Regions from separate parts of the Streptomyces sp. NPDC032161 genome, predicted to be linked through region 4. Evidence: riboswitches for the same ligand, from Rfam matches in the RefSeq annotation. Region 4 holds a riboswitch; each other region holds the start of a gene.
The links. Region 4 has a riboswitch for cyclic di-AMP ahead of AB0E67_RS18320 (M23 family metallopeptidase). Riboswitches for the same ligand answer to the same signal wherever they lie in the genome.
Positions count from the first base shown of each region.

Region 1 (4,029 bases), on a different contig from region 4:
GCGAGGGCTTCTTCGCGGGTCGGCAGCTCGCGCCGCAGCCCCTTGTCCACCAGCGTGTTCAGGAGGTCCATGGCGTTGATCCTGTCCCATGGCCCGCCCCGCCGCCAAGGAGGAACCGGACAACACACCCCGGGAAGGGTGTGTGTATTGCCACACCATGACCCGCTGCTCCCACGGTTAGGGTCTGTGAACTGCCTACAAAAGGGACCGCTCATGTCCTACGCCCCGTTCGACTGGATCGACGACGCGGCACGCCGCCGCGCCGATGCCGGACTCGTCCGTACGCTCCGCCCGCGGCCCGCCGAGACGGTGTCCCTGGATCTCGCGAGCAACGACTATCTGGGCCTCACCCGGCACCCCGAGGTCACCGGGGCGGCGGCCGAGGCCGCGCGCCGCTGGGGCGGCGGGGCGACCGGTTCACGGCTTGTCACCGGCTCCACCGATCTGCATGCCGAACTCGAACGCGAACTGGCCGAATTCTGCGGGTTCGAGGCGGCGCTGGTGCTGTCGTCGGGGTACGCGGCCAATCTGGCCGCCCTCACCGCCCTCACCGGCCGCGACGCGCTGATCGTCTCCGACGCGGGCAACCACGCCTCGATCGTCGACGGGTGCCGGTTGTCCCGGGCCGGGACCGTCGTCGTCCCGCACGCCGACCCCGACGCCGTGCGCAAGGCCCTGCGGACGCACGAGGGGCGCGCGCTGGCTGTCACCGACTCGGTCTTCTCGGTCGACGGCGACGCCGCGCCGCTGACGGCGCTCGCCGCGGCCTGCCGGTCGGAGGGGGCCGCGTTGCTCGTCGACGACGCGCACGGCCTGGGGGTGCTGGGGGAGGGCGGCCGGGGCGCGCTCGCAGCCGCGGGCCTCGCGGGCGACCAGGGAGTCGTCGCCACGCTCACCCTCTCCAAGTCCCTCGGCAGTCAGGGCGGAGCGGTCCTCGGTCCCGCCCGGGTGATCGAACACCTCGTCAACACGGCCCGGACGTTCATCTTCGACACGGGCCTCGCGCCGGCCGCCGCGGGCGCCGCGCTCGCCGGCCTGCGCCTGCTGGGCCGGGAACCGGAACGCGCCGGGCGGGTCCGCGAGGTCGCCGCGGGGCTGTACGGGCGGCTGACCGCGGCCGGTCTGGCAGCCGTGCGTCCGGACGCCGCCGTGGTCTCCGTACGGGCCCCGTCGGCGGACGCGGCGGTGCGCTGGGCGGCGGACTGCCGCGAGGAGGGGGTCGTGGTCGGGTGCTTCCGGCCGCCGTCGGTGCCGGACGGCGTCTCCCGGCTGCGGCTGACCGCGCGCGCCGACCTGACCGACGAGCAGATCGCGGCGGCGGTGGAGACCGTACGGCGCACCGCCCCCGCCGGCTGACGGGCCCCGGAGCCGGCCGGGGGATCACGGACGCTCCCGGCCCCCCTCGCCCTCCGCCGTCCCTGCCACGCCGCCGCACACGCGGGCCTCGTCCCTCTCCTGCCGAGTGATTCGTACCGACCGGACGGCGTGGCGCAGACGTACGGATTTCCGGGACGGAGTTCACCACATCGAGCGACAGATATCCGTACATCTTGGTGGATCGGCGTCACAGACGGCGGGGCGAGTGGCAATCTGGCGCGAAGCGCAACCAGGACCGGGCGCGTGTCGGTCCGGGTGGGAGAGGGGTGGCTCGCCATGGCGGACCAGCGGGAAGCAAGCATCACTCTGCCGAGCGAGCCGGTCTCGGTCCCGGCGGCCCGTGGACACGTGTCCCGGGTGCTCACCGAATGGGGCCTGGCCGCGGACACCGAACTCGCGGACGCCCTGCGGCTCGTCGTCTCGGAACTCGCGACCAACGCCGTCCAGCACACCTTCGGGCAGTCGCCCGCCTTCACCGTCGATCTGAGACTGGAGCGGGAGGAACTGCTGCTCCTGGGAGTGACGGACAGTCATCCGCGCCGGCCCCGCCGGCTGCCCGCCGCCGTCCAGCAGGACAACGGGCGGGGCATGGTGATCATCCGGATGCTGGCCAAGGAGTGCGGTGGTCGGCTCTCCGTCACGCCCACCCCGGACGGGGGCAAGACGGTATGGATCGAGCTCCCCTGGGACGTCTCCGCGCCGGACTGACCGCCCTTCGGACCGACCGACCTTCTGCACCGACCCTCCGGTCGACCGGCTTCCGTCGTGCCGCCCGTGCCCGGCCTTGCGGACCGGAGCCGTTCGGTGGCTCCGGTCCCCGAGACCGTGGGTCAGCGGACGCGTCCGTAGTAGACGCTCTTCGACCAGATCTTCTCCAACCGGACCACCGAGCCGGTCCTCGGCGAGTGCCAGATCTTGTTGTGTCCGGCGTAGATCCCGACGTGGTAGACGCTTCGGCCGTAATGGAAGAAGACCAGGTCTCCGCGCTTGCGGTGCGAGGCCGAGACGTGACGGGTCCTGTTGTACTGCTGCTGGGCGGTGCGGGGGAGCTTCTTGCCCGCCTTCTTGAACGAGTAGACGGTCAGCCCGGAGCAGTCGAAGCGGTGGGGGCCGGTGGCGCCCCACCTGTACGGCGAGCCCTTCTTCGATGCCGCGACGTTGAGCGCCTTGAGCGACGGAGTGGCCGCCTGGGCCTCCGTGACGGCGCCCGGGGCGAGCATGGTGCCGCCGACGGCGGCCAGTGTCAGAACCGAGGCCGTACCGGCCCGGGCGAGCAGAGACGGGACATGAACCTGCGCAGTCATGCGCAACCCTTCGTCAGCCGCCTGTGAAGGATGACCTGTCGGGTTCGGGCTGGCGAAGTTGCCCGGCCGCGCTCGGCGGCTTCACCCCGAGGGACGACCGATGTTCCGGTCGACCCGTTGTGCTCGGGTCCTCCACTCCTGCCGATCCACTTCTGTCGACCAGTCATCCGGGCGGCGGCAGGACTCGGCGTCCGCTCGGACCGCCCCGCCGCGGTGGCGGGGGCTTGTCGTCCCAGGGATCTTGACTCACCGACAGCCGGATTTCCGAGCTGAAACGATGATATGTGAGAGTCCTCACGACTGAACTGTTCGAGTGCAGCTGACGCATTTGGATGCTGCGCCGGGCGTGCGCGCCGGTCGTGCACCAGGGGCGGAAGGGCGGATTTCGCCCTCCGCCCACCTGGAAGCCGCAAGTCGAGATTTCTCTGAAAACAGCGTTTCCTACTCTGAAAAGAGTAGGAAAATCGGATCGCACATCGGGCGTGTCGCGCGGTGGAGTTGACGGGGGATCGACCGGGAGCGCACGGGCGAGCGATCAGCCGGGTGGCACGGGGGGCAGGGTGACGCGACCGGACCGGCGTTCCCCGTCCAGGGCGCGCAGCGCCCGTGCCAGGGTCCCGGCGTGGATCCGCGCCTCGCCGCGTTCGTGCATCAGCGCCAGGGCGTCCCGCAGCGCCCCGGCGCGCGAGGCCAGCGCCTGCGCGGCGCGCAGTGCCCCGTAGGTGTCGCTGCCGCGGGCAGGGTTGATCCGGCCCAACTGGTCGAGGACGTCGAGGTAGCAGTCGATGAACTCCCCCTCCGCACGGGTCAGCGCCGGCAGCGGAGGAGGATCGGACGGGCGCATCAGGTCCTCACCGCGAGCCGGGTGACGGGAACGACGTCTTCCGGCTCTCCACGACGTGGTCCACCAGGCCGTAGGCCCGGGCGCCCGCAGCGTCGAGAACGAGGTCGCGCTCGATGTCCTCGGCGATCCGCCCGGCGTCGCGGCCCGTGTGACGGGCCAGCAGGGTGACGAGCGCCTCGCGGACCCGTTCCAGTTCCCGCGCCTCGATCTCCAGGTCGGACGGCCGGCCGTGGACGGGCTCGGCGAGCGTGGGCTGGCGCATCACGACGCGCGCCCCCGGCAGTACGTGCCGCCGCCCCGGGGCGCCCGCGGCGAGCAGGACGGCGGCCCAGGCGTCGGCCCGGCCCAGGCAGTACGTCTCCACCTCGCAGGTGAGGTACTCCATCGTGTCGTGGACGGCGGTCATGGCCGCGAACGAGCCACCGGGGGAGTTGATGTAGAGGGAGACGGGCCGGTCCGGGGCGGCGTGTTCCAGATACATGAACTGCGCGATCAGATCACTGG
Region 1 covers NZ_JBEZVN010000012.1:108,890-112,918, reverse strand. The annotation lists gene bioB (biotin synthase BioB) at 1-71, opposite strand, end outside; gene AB0E67_RS21895 (8-amino-7-oxononanoate synthase) at 214-1,356, shown strand; gene AB0E67_RS21890 (ATP-binding protein) at 1,654-2,085, shown strand; gene AB0E67_RS21885 (C40 family peptidase) at 2,208-2,681, opposite strand; cyclic di-AMP (ydaO/yuaA leader) riboswitch at 2,685-2,881, opposite strand; gene AB0E67_RS21880 (hypothetical protein) at 3,217-3,525, opposite strand; gene AB0E67_RS21875 (ATP-dependent Clp protease proteolytic subunit) at 3,533-4,029, opposite strand, start outside.
Region 1: linked by a shared signal. The riboswitch ahead of AB0E67_RS21885 (C40 family peptidase) and the one ahead of AB0E67_RS18320 (M23 family metallopeptidase) in region 4 are both predicted to bind cyclic di-AMP.

Region 2 (4,029 bases), on a different contig from region 4:
TGGTGACCCGGTACGCGGACGCCCGGCAGGCGCTCGCCGACGCGCGGCTCTCCAAGAACCCGGCGCACCACGCCGAGCCCGCGCACGCCAAGGGGAAGACCGGCATCCCCGGCGAGCGCAAGGCGGAGCTGATGACGCATCTGCTGAACATCGACCCGCCCGACCACACCCGGCTGCGCCGACTGGTCTCCAAGGCGTTCACCCCACGCCGGGTCGCCGCGTTCGCGCCGCGCGTGCAGGAGCTGACGGACGGGCTCATCGACCGCTTCGCCGCCGAGGGCCGGGCGGACCTCATCCACGACTTCGCCTTCCCGCTCCCCATCTACGCGATCTGCGACCTGCTCGGCGTCCCGCGCGAGGACCAGGACGACTTCCGGGACTGGGCGGGCATGATGATCCGGCACGGCGGCGGCCCGCGCGGCGGCGTCGCCCGGTCGGTGAAGAAGATGCGCGGCTATCTCGCCGAACTCATCCACCGCAAGCGGGAGAACCCCGGGGACGACCTGATCTCCGGGCTGATCCGGGCCAGCGACCACGGCGAGCACCTCACCGAGAACGAGGCCGCGGCCATGGCCTTCATCCTGCTCTTCGCCGGTTTCGAGACGACCGTCAACCTGATCGGGAACGGGATGTACGCGCTGCTGCGCAATCCCGCCCAGCGCGAACGGCTGCGACGCTCCCTCGACGCGGGGGAGAACGGGCTGCTGGAGACCGGGATCGAGGAACTGCTGCGGTACGACGGCCCGGTGGAACTGGCGACCTGGCGGTTCGCCACCGAGCCGCTGACGCTCGGCGGCCGGGACATCGCGGTCGGCGACCCCGTCCTGGTCGTGCTCGCCGCCGCCGACCGCGACCCGGCGCGCTTCGAGGACCCCGACACGCTCGACCTCGCCCGACGTGACAATCAGCACCTCGGATACGGGCACGGCATCCACTACTGCCTCGGCGCGCCGCTCGCCCGGCTGGAGGGACAGACCGCGCTCGCCACGCTGCTCAGGCGCCTTCCCGACCTGCGGCTCGCGGTGGAGCCCGCCGATCTGCGGTGGCGCGGCGGGCTCATCATGCGCGGACTGCGCACGCTTCCCGTGGAGTTCGGACCCCGGCCCGCCCGACCCGTTTCTGACGCTACGTCACATCTGTGATGTGCGCGTGATCGGCGCTGCATCGACTTGTGACACGCGTTCGAGTCCGGTTAGGTTCACCGTTCGACCCCACCGGGTCGCTCGACCGAACTCGTCCGTCACACGGAAGGCAACCTCATGGGCTCCGCGAACGGCAGACACCGTCGCCCTCGTCAGGCACCCGCCATCGTCGTCGCGGCGGGCGTGACCGGATCCGCCATCGCCATCCCGCTGCTCGGCGCGGGCGCCGCGCAGGCGGCCGACTCGGCGACCTGGGACCGGGTCGCCGAGTGCGAGAGCGGCGGCTCCTGGAGCGCCGATTTCGGCAACGGCTCCTACGGCGGCCTTCAGCTCACCCCGGAGGTCTGGAAGGCGTACGGCGGTGAGGCGTACGCCCCGCGCGCCGACCTCGCCAGCCGCGCCCAGCAGATCGCGGTGGCCGAGAAGATCCTGGGCGACCGGGGTCCGCAGGCGTGGCCGAGCTGTGCGCCCCTCTCTGGCCTCGCGACGGGTGGGGAGCTGCCAGGGGTCGACCCGGGGGAGACCTCCTCGGAGAAGCCCGCGGGCGGCTCCGGGGCGGAGGAGGATGCGAAGAAGACGGGCGGCACCGGGGCGGAGAAGGGCGCGAAGCCGGCTGACAAGTCGTCGGAGTCCCCGTCCGACGAGGACGTCACGCCTTCGGGCCGTGCCGGGAAGCCGGACGCCGGAACCGGGTCCGATGTCACGCCCTCGCCCACCGGTTCCGCCACTTCATCCGACAATGCGCACCGTTTGCCTGAATCGGTTGATATGGGCGATTCGGGCGCTTCTGTCGCTCCGTCAGGGCCGCCCGGGGACTCGGAAGGATCTGGAGCGTCGGACGGTTCGGGCGGCAAGCATCGTGGCTCACCGGCCGCCGAGGAGGGGTGGGGTGCCGACGGGGACGTCGGCCGCGAGTCGGGTCGTCACGCCTCGCGCGACGGCGGGGGGCGCGACGCGGCCTCCCCGGTCGCCGACGACACGTACACCGTCCGTCCCGGTGACAATCTCTGGACGATTGCCGACGAGCGGAACGTCCCCGGTGGCTGGTCCGCGCTCTATGAGGCCAACAAGGAGGTCGTGGGCTCCGATCCGGACCTCATCCTTCCTGGCCAGAGCCTCGATGTCGACGCGGAGGCCCGTTGAGGCCGGACCCGGTGGCCGGCTGACGGGGCCTCAGGAGCCGGGATGCTATCGGAGGCTCTTGTCGGCTTGCATGCGAGTGAGACATGGATCTCTTTGCGTCAATTGGCGTGTTGGGCCCGGAGGTCCCGTCCGTATCGCGTCCCACCTGCGAAAACTACGGTTCCTCAGATGCAAGTAAGAGACGATTGCCCGATGTGTCCTTCTTTGAATATGGGGCTTATATGTGTTTACGGTCGGAACCGCTCGCACCGCGGGCCCCGCCGACCGTCACGCCGAATCCTGCCGTCGGTCGGAGGGAACAGACGCGTTCAAGCGCCGTAGGCAGGAGCGGGGGACCCAGGTAGGCGTCGGCCCCGATCGTCGCGAGACGCATCAGGACCGACTTGGGGTGAAGTCGCGTGCTAGGACGTGCGACCGGGCAACTCACTCGGCCCGAACCCGACAGCTCACCTCGTAGGCGTCGGTGAGGAGACTTCCATGCTGTTTTCCGGCAAGGGCAAGCACCGCCGCCCGTCCAAGGCCGTCCGTGTCGCCACGCTCGCCGGAGTCGCCGGCTCCGCCGTCGCCGTCCCGCTGCTGGGCGCGACCGGCGCTTCCGCCGCCTCCGTCGCCACCTGGGACGCCGTCGCCCAGTGCGAGTCCGGGGGCAACTGGTCCATCAACACCGGCAACGGCTACTACGGCGGTCTGCAGTTCTCGCAGTCCAGCTGGGCCGCCGCCGGCGGTCTGAAGTACGCGCCGCGCGCCGACCTGGCCACCAAGGCCCAGCAGATCGCCACCGCCGAGCGGCTCCTCGACATGCAGGGTCCGGGTGCCTGGGGCTGCGCCTCCGCCGGCAACCTGCGCAACGACGGCGTCGACCCGGGCGTCGACACCTCCTCGAAGAGTTCCGGTGCCGCCAAGAAGCAGAGCACCCAGACGGCCCCCAAGCAGCAGGCCCAGCCGAAGCAGGTCGAGCGCGCCGAGGCCCCCGCCTCCCGCTCCGACCGTCCCGCCGCCCCGCGGACCGAGTCGAAGAAGACCGTCACCACCCCGACCGGCAAGAAGGTCAAGAAGGGCGACGGCGAGTACAAGGTCGTCTCCGGCGACTCCCTCAGCAAGATCGCCGCCGCCCACGGCGTCGAGGGCGGCTGGCAGCGGCTGTTCGAGCTGAACAAGGACATCGTCGAGAACGCCGACCTGATCTACCCGGGTCAGCAGCTGCACCTGACGAAGTAGTCCGGTCCCTCTCCTCTCCGGATGCCCGGCCCGGCGCGCTCCCCCCGCGCGCCGGGCCGGGGCGTCTGCTCGGAGCGCGTGCCGCGCGCCGACGCGGCACCGCGCGTCCCGCACCCGGGCGTGCGCCGCTCGTGTGCGGCGCAGTTCGTTCAACTGTTGTAGTTACTGATCCGTAATATTCTGGCCATTTGCCCGGGATCGTGCACTCCCGGGTCCTTTTTCGTCCCAGGGGGCGGGCGGTCGTCGGGCTGAGCGGGCGGGGCCGGTTAGGCTCTTGTCGCAAGGCCAAAGTGACCCTGCAGAACCAGTGTCATATCCCAGAAGGAGATGCCTCGTGCCGTCCATCGACGTCGTCGTAGCCCGGGAAATCCTCGACTCCCGGGGGAACCCCACGGTCGAGGTCGAGGTCGGCCTCGACGACGGCAGCACGGGTCGTGCTGCCGTGCCGTCCGGCGCCTCCACCGGTGCCTTCGAGGCCATTGAGCTTCGCGACGGCGACCCCAACCGCTACCAGGGCAAGGGTGTG
Region 2 covers NZ_JBEZVN010000022.1:46,447-50,475, reverse strand. The annotation lists gene AB0E67_RS26880 (cytochrome P450) at 1-1,142, shown strand, start outside; gene AB0E67_RS26875 (transglycosylase family protein) at 1,260-2,285, shown strand; cyclic di-AMP (ydaO/yuaA leader) riboswitch at 2,589-2,760, shown strand; gene AB0E67_RS26870 (transglycosylase family protein) at 2,763-3,503, shown strand; gene eno (phosphopyruvate hydratase) at 3,838-4,029, shown strand, end outside.
Region 2: linked by a shared signal. The riboswitch ahead of AB0E67_RS26870 (transglycosylase family protein) and the one ahead of AB0E67_RS18320 (M23 family metallopeptidase) in region 4 are both predicted to bind cyclic di-AMP.

Region 3 (4,029 bases), on a different contig from region 4:
CGACCATCGTGTTGAGGTCGCCCGAGGTGAGCGCCGCGAGGTCCGGGGCGCCCAGCGTGATGGCGATGACGGGGACGAGGATGACCGCCGAGGAGATGGCGAGGGTGGCGAGCACGGTGCGGGCCACGTTGCGGCGGGGGTTCTCCAGTTCCTCGGAGAGGTAGACGGCGGTGGAGAAGCCCTGCGTGATGAAGAGTGCGATCGCGAGCCCCGAGACCACCATCATCGCGGTGACCGTGGAGGTCGTGCCGTCCGACGAGGCGACTTGGCCGTGCACGAGGGCGGACGCCCCGCGCTCGGAGTGCGCGAATCCGAGTACGGCGACGACGGCCGCGGCGATCACCTCGAGGACGAGGAAGATCCCGGTGATCCAGGCGTTGGCCCGCAGATCCAGCAGACCGGCGAGGGTGGCGAGCAGCATGACACCGGCGCCCGCGACCGGGGCGGGGATGTGCACGACGGGGGCGAGGTAGTCGGCCGTTCCCATGGCGATGACGGGAGGCACGATCATCACGACCAGCAGGGACAGCACGAAGACGAGCCAGCCGGCCAGCCGCCCCGCCATGGTCGACACCATCGCGTACTCGCCTCCCGCGCTCGGGATCAGGGTGCCCAGCTCCGAGTAGCAGAAGGCGACCGCGATGCAGAGCAGCGAGCCGATGGCGATGGTGAGGGCGGTGTACGTGCCGAGGCTGGAGAACAGGTCCGGTACGACCACGAAGAGTGTCGAGGCGGGCGTCACGCAGGACAGCGTCAGCAGTGTCCCGCCGACGACGCCGATGGAACGCTTGAGCTTCTGCGGGATGGGGCCGGTAGCCGGCGCGAGCGCCTGGGGAGCGCTGAGCGTTTCGGTCATCGTGCGTTTCCGATCAACAGGTGCGGTGTTTGAGCACGGGAGCGGTATCGCCTCCAGACGAGGACGTGATGAGTGGTTTCGTCGCTCCCAGCGCGACATGCAATCCCGACGAGTTCCGCAGGTCAAGAGCTGTTTACCTACGGAATTCGTTGTTTCGGAGCGAGGATCCAACGGTTTGGCGTGAAAAGTGCGTCAATTCGCGGGCGATTGGCCGGTACGGGAACCGCAGCCGGACCGTAGGGAAAGTTTCGCCCGTTCCGCATTCCGGAACGGGCTCCGGCACCCCGGGGCGCCGAGCGGCGCGCTCCCGCGGGTCGCGGATCCGCGCACCCGGTGTCAGCCTGGGTACATGGCTTGGGCGTCATGGACCACTCGTGGTGTGTTCTCGGGGCGCGGAGGCGTGCTCACGGACGAGGTCGGCGTCCTGACCGGGGACCTGACCGTTCACACGACCTGGGCCGACGACACGGCTCAGGTGACCGTGCAGTACACGGGTGCGATCGACTGGTTCACCATGTCGGGCAGCCCCGTGCCCTGCTGCTCCGAGGAGGACAGCAGGCGTCTTCACGACGCGGCGGTGCACTCCGTCCGGGAGGGCGCGGCGGCGACGGTTCCCACACCGCCGCTGCGGCGGCCGCAACGGTCGACGGGCAGCGCCCTGGAGTGACCACGGGCGAGGTGCGCCCCGCCGGCGGGCGGGGCGGGGAAGCGACGGGGCCCCGGTACGACGCGACGGGATGCGCCCCTGGGGAAGCCGTGCGGCTTCCCGAGGGGCGCATCCCGTCGCGTCCAAACCGGCACGGGGCCGGGCCGGCATGGGTCAGTAGGCGCCGAAGACGTTGTCGATGGAGCCGTACTTGTCGGCGGCGTAGTTGCACGCGGCCGTGATGTTGGCGACCGGGTCGTAGCTGTCGAACGGCGTGCCGGGCACGTGGTAGGCGCGGAACGTCGGGTCGATGACCTGGAGCAGGCCCTTGGACGGCGTTCCGGCGACGGCGTTCGAGTCCCAGTTGTTGATGGCCCGCGGGTTGCCGGAGGACTCACGCATGACGTTGCGGTGGATGCCGTCGTAGCTGCCGGGGATGCCGTGCCGGGCCATGATGGCCAGCGATTCCCTGATCCAGCCGTCCAGGTTGTCCGCGTAGGAGACCGGCGCGGCGGTGACGGTCGCGGACGAGGCGCCGGAGGCACCGGTGGCGGCCTCGGACTCGGCACCGACGGTCAGCTTCATGCCCGGGCGGATGAGGGAGGGGTTGCTCCCGATGATCTCCCGGTTGCCCTCGTACAGCTTCTGCCAGCCGCCTTCGACGGAATAGCTCTGCGCGATCTTGGAAAGGGTGTCCCCGGAGATCACGGAATGCGTGACGGTCGCAGCCTTCTGCGGGGAAACGCTTCCGGTGACGGCGACCGAAGCAGCGGCCCTTTCGGTGGTGGCGGCCTGGGCCGGGGCGGCCGAGGCGAAACCCGCTCCGATCAGCGGAAGCACCAGGGCGACTCCGCCCGTGGCCGCGGCGATGAGGCCACGGGTCCGGAAGGTGGACGAGCGGCGACGGTACGTACCCGTTGCGGTCATGGTGAATTCCTCTCCGTCGCCTGCGAGGTGAGCTGTCGGGTTCAGACTGGAGATGTCTGGCCGCACGGAATGCGACTTCACCCCGAGCCGTTCCGGATACCGGACCGGCGGCTTACCTGGTTCCCCCGCTCCTGCCGTGGACAAGTGGGTCGGTTTCTCGGACGGCGGCAGGATTCGGCGTTCCGTCCGGATTGACGGTGACCGTAGGCGAGAAAAGCGGAGCGGAACAAGCCCGAATTTTTCGATCACAATTGATTCGCATGATCAATTCATGGAATTCGCAGTAATCCACCTCACAGATCGAACTCGACTCGCCTTGCGCGACAAGGGGAGCCGAATCGCGGACCGGCCGTCCGGAGAGTCTTTACGTGACTCACACCACGAAGCGACAAAAGGGGCGTTCCGCCTACCCCTCAAACAGAACAACAATTATCAAAAGCGGCTTTACCGTCTAAATTTGCAATTCACTTCAAATAGAGACAAAAGGGACATCTCTTCTGTCCTGTCGTGTGGACGTGGGAGCCGGTCGCGTGCGTCTTCGGCACGGCGCAGCTGAACGCCCCCGTAAGCCGGGCCTGCGGACCCGGGCGTCGCCGCGTGGCTGGTCGGCCACACCGAGGACGCCGGCCGGGGCGCCGTCGCGGGCGACCAGCACGGCGGTGCGGCCGTCCTCCCCCGGCCGTGCGACGGGTCCGGCCGGTGCGCGCCCGGCCGGGGCTGTCGACGGCGACGGCCCGCGTCGGGGGTGGCCGCCGGGGCGCTCGGCCGCCGCGGCGAGGCCAGGGTCATGTCCCCGGCCCTCAGCCGCTCGGCGGGCACCACCTCCTCGGTGTCCGCCCTCGCCCGGCCTCGTCGCCGTCGCGGGCCCGAGATCACGCGGACCGCGCACCGCTGGCGGTCCGCGCGGTGGCCGGTGCTTCCGGGGCGCCGGACGTCGCGAGGACGACGATCAGCGGGGTGCCGTCCAACACCTGCCCGATCGCCGCCGACCCGAGAACGGCGACCACCGTCGAGACGTCCACGTCCGGCGTCCGGTCCCCAGGACCCTTTCCCCCCTTCCGCCCGGGCTCCCAGCCGCCCGCGGCGTACGTCAGCGCATGGAGCGGACCCCGCTCCCATGCCTGGGGCGTGTTTCGAAACGCGCCTGGACGCCGGACAGGTACGGGGGCCGCGGACGTGGCGACCGCCTTGCAGGCCCTCGCCACCGTGGAAGGCCTGCGTCCCGGGCTGCGTGACACCCCGGCACCGAGAGGCCGTCCGGACCCCGGCGGGACGGGCCGAGGACCGCCCTCACACCACCGCCGCAGCACCGCGTGCGGAAGCGGACCCGCACACCTACGCTCAGATCTGGATCGATGCCGCCAACGGCCGTGACCCGACAGGAAGCGAGATCCCCATGGAACGGCGCGGGTTGTCGGGACTCGGCGGGGAACTCGCGGCGGAATTCGCCGGAACGCTGATTCTCATTCTCTTCGGCTGTGGGGTGGTGGCCCAGGTCGCGGCCGGCGGCGCGCTCACCGACCCGCCGGGCGGACTCGGGAACCACGACAGCATCGCCTGGGCCTGGGGGCTCGGGGTCACCCTGGGCATCTATGTGGCG
Region 3 covers NZ_JBEZVN010000013.1:58,175-62,203, forward strand. The annotation lists gene AB0E67_RS22250 (APC family permease) at 1-856, opposite strand, end outside; gene AB0E67_RS22255 (hypothetical protein) at 1,206-1,523, shown strand; gene AB0E67_RS22260 (LysM peptidoglycan-binding domain-containing protein) at 1,677-2,429, opposite strand; cyclic di-AMP (ydaO/yuaA leader) riboswitch at 2,434-2,619, opposite strand; partial or broken gene AB0E67_RS22265 (heavy metal translocating P-type ATPase) at 3,243-3,550, opposite strand; gene AB0E67_RS22270 (MIP/aquaporin family protein) at 3,826-4,029, shown strand, end outside.
Region 3: linked by a shared signal. The riboswitch ahead of AB0E67_RS22260 (LysM peptidoglycan-binding domain-containing protein) and the one ahead of AB0E67_RS18320 (M23 family metallopeptidase) in region 4 are both predicted to bind cyclic di-AMP.

Region 4 (4,029 bases):
ACGAGCAGTTGGCCTCCGCGCGGGTCATCGCGGAGCGGGCCATGCGGGCGGTGCTGCCGAAGCCGTTCGACCGGATCGGTGGGCTGCATGTGGCGGCGCGGTACGAGGCCGCGCAGGCCGACGAGTTCGTTGGCGGTGACCTGTTCGCGGTGACGGACACCCCGTACGGGGTGCGGCTGGTGGTCGGTGACGTGCGGGGGAAGGGGCTCGACGCCGTGGAGACGGTCGCCGTGGTCATCGGGGCGTTCCGGGAGGCGGCCGAACAGGAGCGCTCGCTGGAGGGCGTGGCGCGTCGGCTGGAGCGGGCGCTGGTGCGGGAGAGGAGGGCGCGCCGGGGCGGGCCCGACGTCGTCGAGGGCTTCACCACCGCCGTGCTGGCCGAGATCCCGGCCGGCCTGTCCCGGGTCCGGATCGTCAACCGCGGCCACCCCGAGCCGATCCTGCTGCACCCGGACGGCGCGCTGGACGTGCTGGCGCCCTCGATGCCCGCGCTGCCGCTCGGGATGGACCTGGGCGCGTGGCCCGACCGGACGGACGAGTGGGATCTGCGGCCGGGGGCGACACTGCTCCTCTACACCGACGGCCTCTCCGAGGCGCGGAACGCCCAGGGGGACTTCTATGATCCGGCGGCCCGGCTGTGCGGGCGGATCTTTCCCGGGCCGGAGGAGCTGCTGTCCGCGCTGACCGACGACGTACGGCTGCACACGGGGGGCGAGTCGACCGACGACATGGCCCTGCTCGCGGTCGTACGCCCCGCGGAGGGGCAGCCGGAGCGGCGCAGGACCGTCCGGATCGTGGGGCCGGGCCCGGCATGACGGACGGTCCGGGGCGGCTGGGCGGGCGCAAGGGCGCCGGGTGCGCCCGAGCGGTTGGGCGGGTGCAAGGAGGCCGTGACGGGGTTCGGTCGGGTGCGCCCGTGAGGCCGCAGACGTCCGTCCGGGCGGCCGGGTGCGCCCGAGCGGACCGGGGTGCCACCGTACGTAATCGAAAGACGCCGCTCCGCATAACGTTTGACGCAACGTCAGTTACGGGGTATTGGCTGAGACCCGATCAAGTCGTCTGAATACGCCCCGAGATGTCCAGTAAAGTCCAGGCCAAAGACGTGAACGATCAGTGGGAGCGGCTTGGAATCAGGGCCCGGTGTCTATTAACGTTCGATAACGCAGCGCGGTCGTCCCAGCCGTCGTCAGAGGCGGCACCGTGCGCGAGCGCCGAATCCCGAAAGGGAACCGGGGAACCACCACCCTGGGGTGAATCGGGCATCCGGGTCTCGTGAGAGACGCGGTGTCCGTAGGAGACCTTCCTGCTCCGAACCCGTCAGCTAACCCGGTAGGCGAGAAGGAAGGAAAGGAGTGCGCCCCCGTGGCGTCCAACAAGCCTGCCCCCGAGGCCCCCGCCCGGCTCGATTCCGCGTACGGTTCCGAGTTCGGCACCGACTTCGGCCCCGGTTACGGTGCGGGCCCCGGCTACGGCTCCGACTACGGAACGGCCGGGATGACGACGGTGTCCGGCACTGCGGATCGCATGGACCACGGAATCGGATCGGACATGGCCGCCACCGCGACCCTGCCCGGCGCCGACTTCGGTGTCGACGACGAGCGCGGCTGGGGCGAGTGGAACCCCACCGAGGAGACCGTCCGCCCCGTACGCGGCAAGCACCGGGTCGCCAAGCAGCGCAACGGACTCGCCCGCAGTTCCGCGGTGCTCGGGGTCGGTGTCATCGCGGCGGTCGGCGCGGGCGGCATGGCCACCGCGCAGGGCAAGCCGCCGGTGTCCATCTCCCTTCCCGACTCCATCGCGGACAACCTGCCCGACGCCAAGTCCCTTCCCGGCGTGGGCGCCCTCCTCTCCGACAAGTCCGAGGACGACGGGGCCGCGCCCGCCACCGCCCCGCTCACCACCGCAGGCATCACCACCGCCGAGGCCGAGCAGGGCACGACCGACGCGGGCGAGGCGCTGCGTGCCCGCATCCTCCAGCAGGCCGAGCAGCAGCAGGCCGCCGCCGACGCGGAGGCCAGGGAGGCCCAGGAGAAGGCCGCGGCGGAGAAGGCCGCGGCCGAGGCCAAGAAGCAGCAGGACGCCGCCGAGGTCAAGGCCGCCGCCGAGAAGAAGAAGGCGGAGGAGGAGGCGAAGAAGAAGGCCGAGGCCCTGCGGCTCGCCAAGCTCGCCGCCAGCTACGCCGTCCCGACCACCTCGTACACGATCACCTCGACGTACGGCCAGGCCGGCACGATGTGGTCCTCCGGTCACCACACCGGCCTCGACTTCGCGGCGCCGACGGGCACCCCCGTCAAGGCCGTTCACGGCGGCACCATCAAGTCGGCGGGCTGGTCCGGCTCGTACGGCTACCGCACGGTGCTGGAGCTGGAGGACGGCACGGAGGTCTGGTACTGCCACCAGTCTTCGATCGGCGTCGGGGTCGGCCAGAAGGTCTCCACCGGGGACACCATCGGCCGGGTCGGCGCGACCGGCAATGTGACGGGTCCCCACCTCCACCTGGAGATCCACACCGCCGACGGCACGGGCGTGGACCCGATGGGCTGGCTGCGGAGCAAGGGCCTCAACATCTGAGGCACCCGCGTCGGCGATGCACGGGCGGACAACGATGCGCCGGCCGACCGCGCGGACCACACCGAACAGCCGTCCGCCGAACGGCGTATGCGCGGAATACCGTTCTGGCGGGAACACGTTGATCGATTCATGACTTCCCTTCGCCAACTGGGCTCTTCCGATCTTCAGGTGTTCCCGCTCGCCCTCGGCGGCAATGTCTTCGGCTGGACGGCCGACGAGGCGCAGTCGTTCGCCGTGCTGGACGCATACACGGAGGCGGGCGGCAACTTCGTCGACACCGCCGACGCCTACTCCGCCTGGGTGCCGGGGAACGAGGGCGGCGAGTCGGAGACCGTCATCGGCAAGTGGCTCGCGTCCCGGCCCGGCCGGTCCGATGTCGTCGTCGCCACCAAGGTCGGCGCCCACCCCTCGTACAAGGGTCTCTCCGCCGCCACCATCAAGGCGGCGGCGGAAGAGTCGCTGCGCAGGCTCGGCAGGGACCACATCGACCTCTACTACACGCACTTCGACGACGAGACCGTGCCGGTCGAGGAGATCATCACCACCCTCGACGAGCTGGTGAAGGCCGGCAAGGTGCGCGAGATCGCCGCGTCCAACATCAGCCCCGAGCGGCTCCGGGCGTCCCTGGACTTCTCCGAGCGCGAGGGGCTGGCCCGTTACGTCGCCCTGCAGCCGCACTACAACCTCGTCTCCCGCGACACCTACGAGGGCCCGCTCCAGGACACGGCCGCGCGGGCCGGGCTCGCCGCCGTCCCGTACTACGCCCTGGCCTCCGGATTCCTCACCGGCAAGTACCGCCCGGGCACCCCGGTGGAGAGCGCGCGTGCGCAGAGCGCGGGGAAGTACCTGGAGTCGGAGCGCGGGCGGAACGTCCTCGCCGCCCTGGACCGGGTCGCCCAGGCCCATGACGCACAGATCGCGACCGTGGCGCTGGCCTGGCTCGCGTCCCGGCCGACCGTCGCCGCGCCGATCGCCTCGGCCCGTACGGTCGAGCAGATGCCCGCCCTGACAGCGGTCGCCGACCTCCGGCTGACCGAGGGGGAGCTGGCCGACCTCACCGAGGCGTCCGCCTGACGGACGCCACCGGCGGGCACGGCAGCCCTCGGCAGGCCGACCGGCGGACCGAGGGGCGGACTGTTCCGTTACCGGCGGCGGATCGTGCTCGGGTCCGGCCGCGCTCCGGTCGCTCCGCCGAACTGCCCGTCTCCACGAACGCCCCGGAAGCATCGCGCTCCCGGGGCGTTCGCGCGTCCGCGGCGCGCGCCCGGAGCTACCGGGGCGGCGACTGGTACGGGTTGTAGCCGCCGTACACCTGGTGCGGCGGCGGGAACGCGGCCGGGGCCGACGTCGGCCAGTACGCGGCCGGGGCGGGTGGGAACGGGTAGGCGTAGGGGCGCAGGAGGCCCGCCGCCTGCGCGGCGTAGGCGAGGGCGGGAGCGGCCACGTCCCTGCGCTGCC
Region 4 covers NZ_JBEZVN010000008.1:24,046-28,074, reverse strand. The annotation lists gene AB0E67_RS18325 (PP2C family protein-serine/threonine phosphatase) at 1-815, shown strand, start outside; cyclic di-AMP (ydaO/yuaA leader) riboswitch at 1,200-1,351, shown strand; gene AB0E67_RS18320 (M23 family metallopeptidase) at 1,549-2,571, shown strand; gene AB0E67_RS18315 (aldo/keto reductase) at 2,701-3,645, shown strand; gene AB0E67_RS18310 (PrsW family intramembrane metalloprotease) at 3,842-4,029, opposite strand, start outside.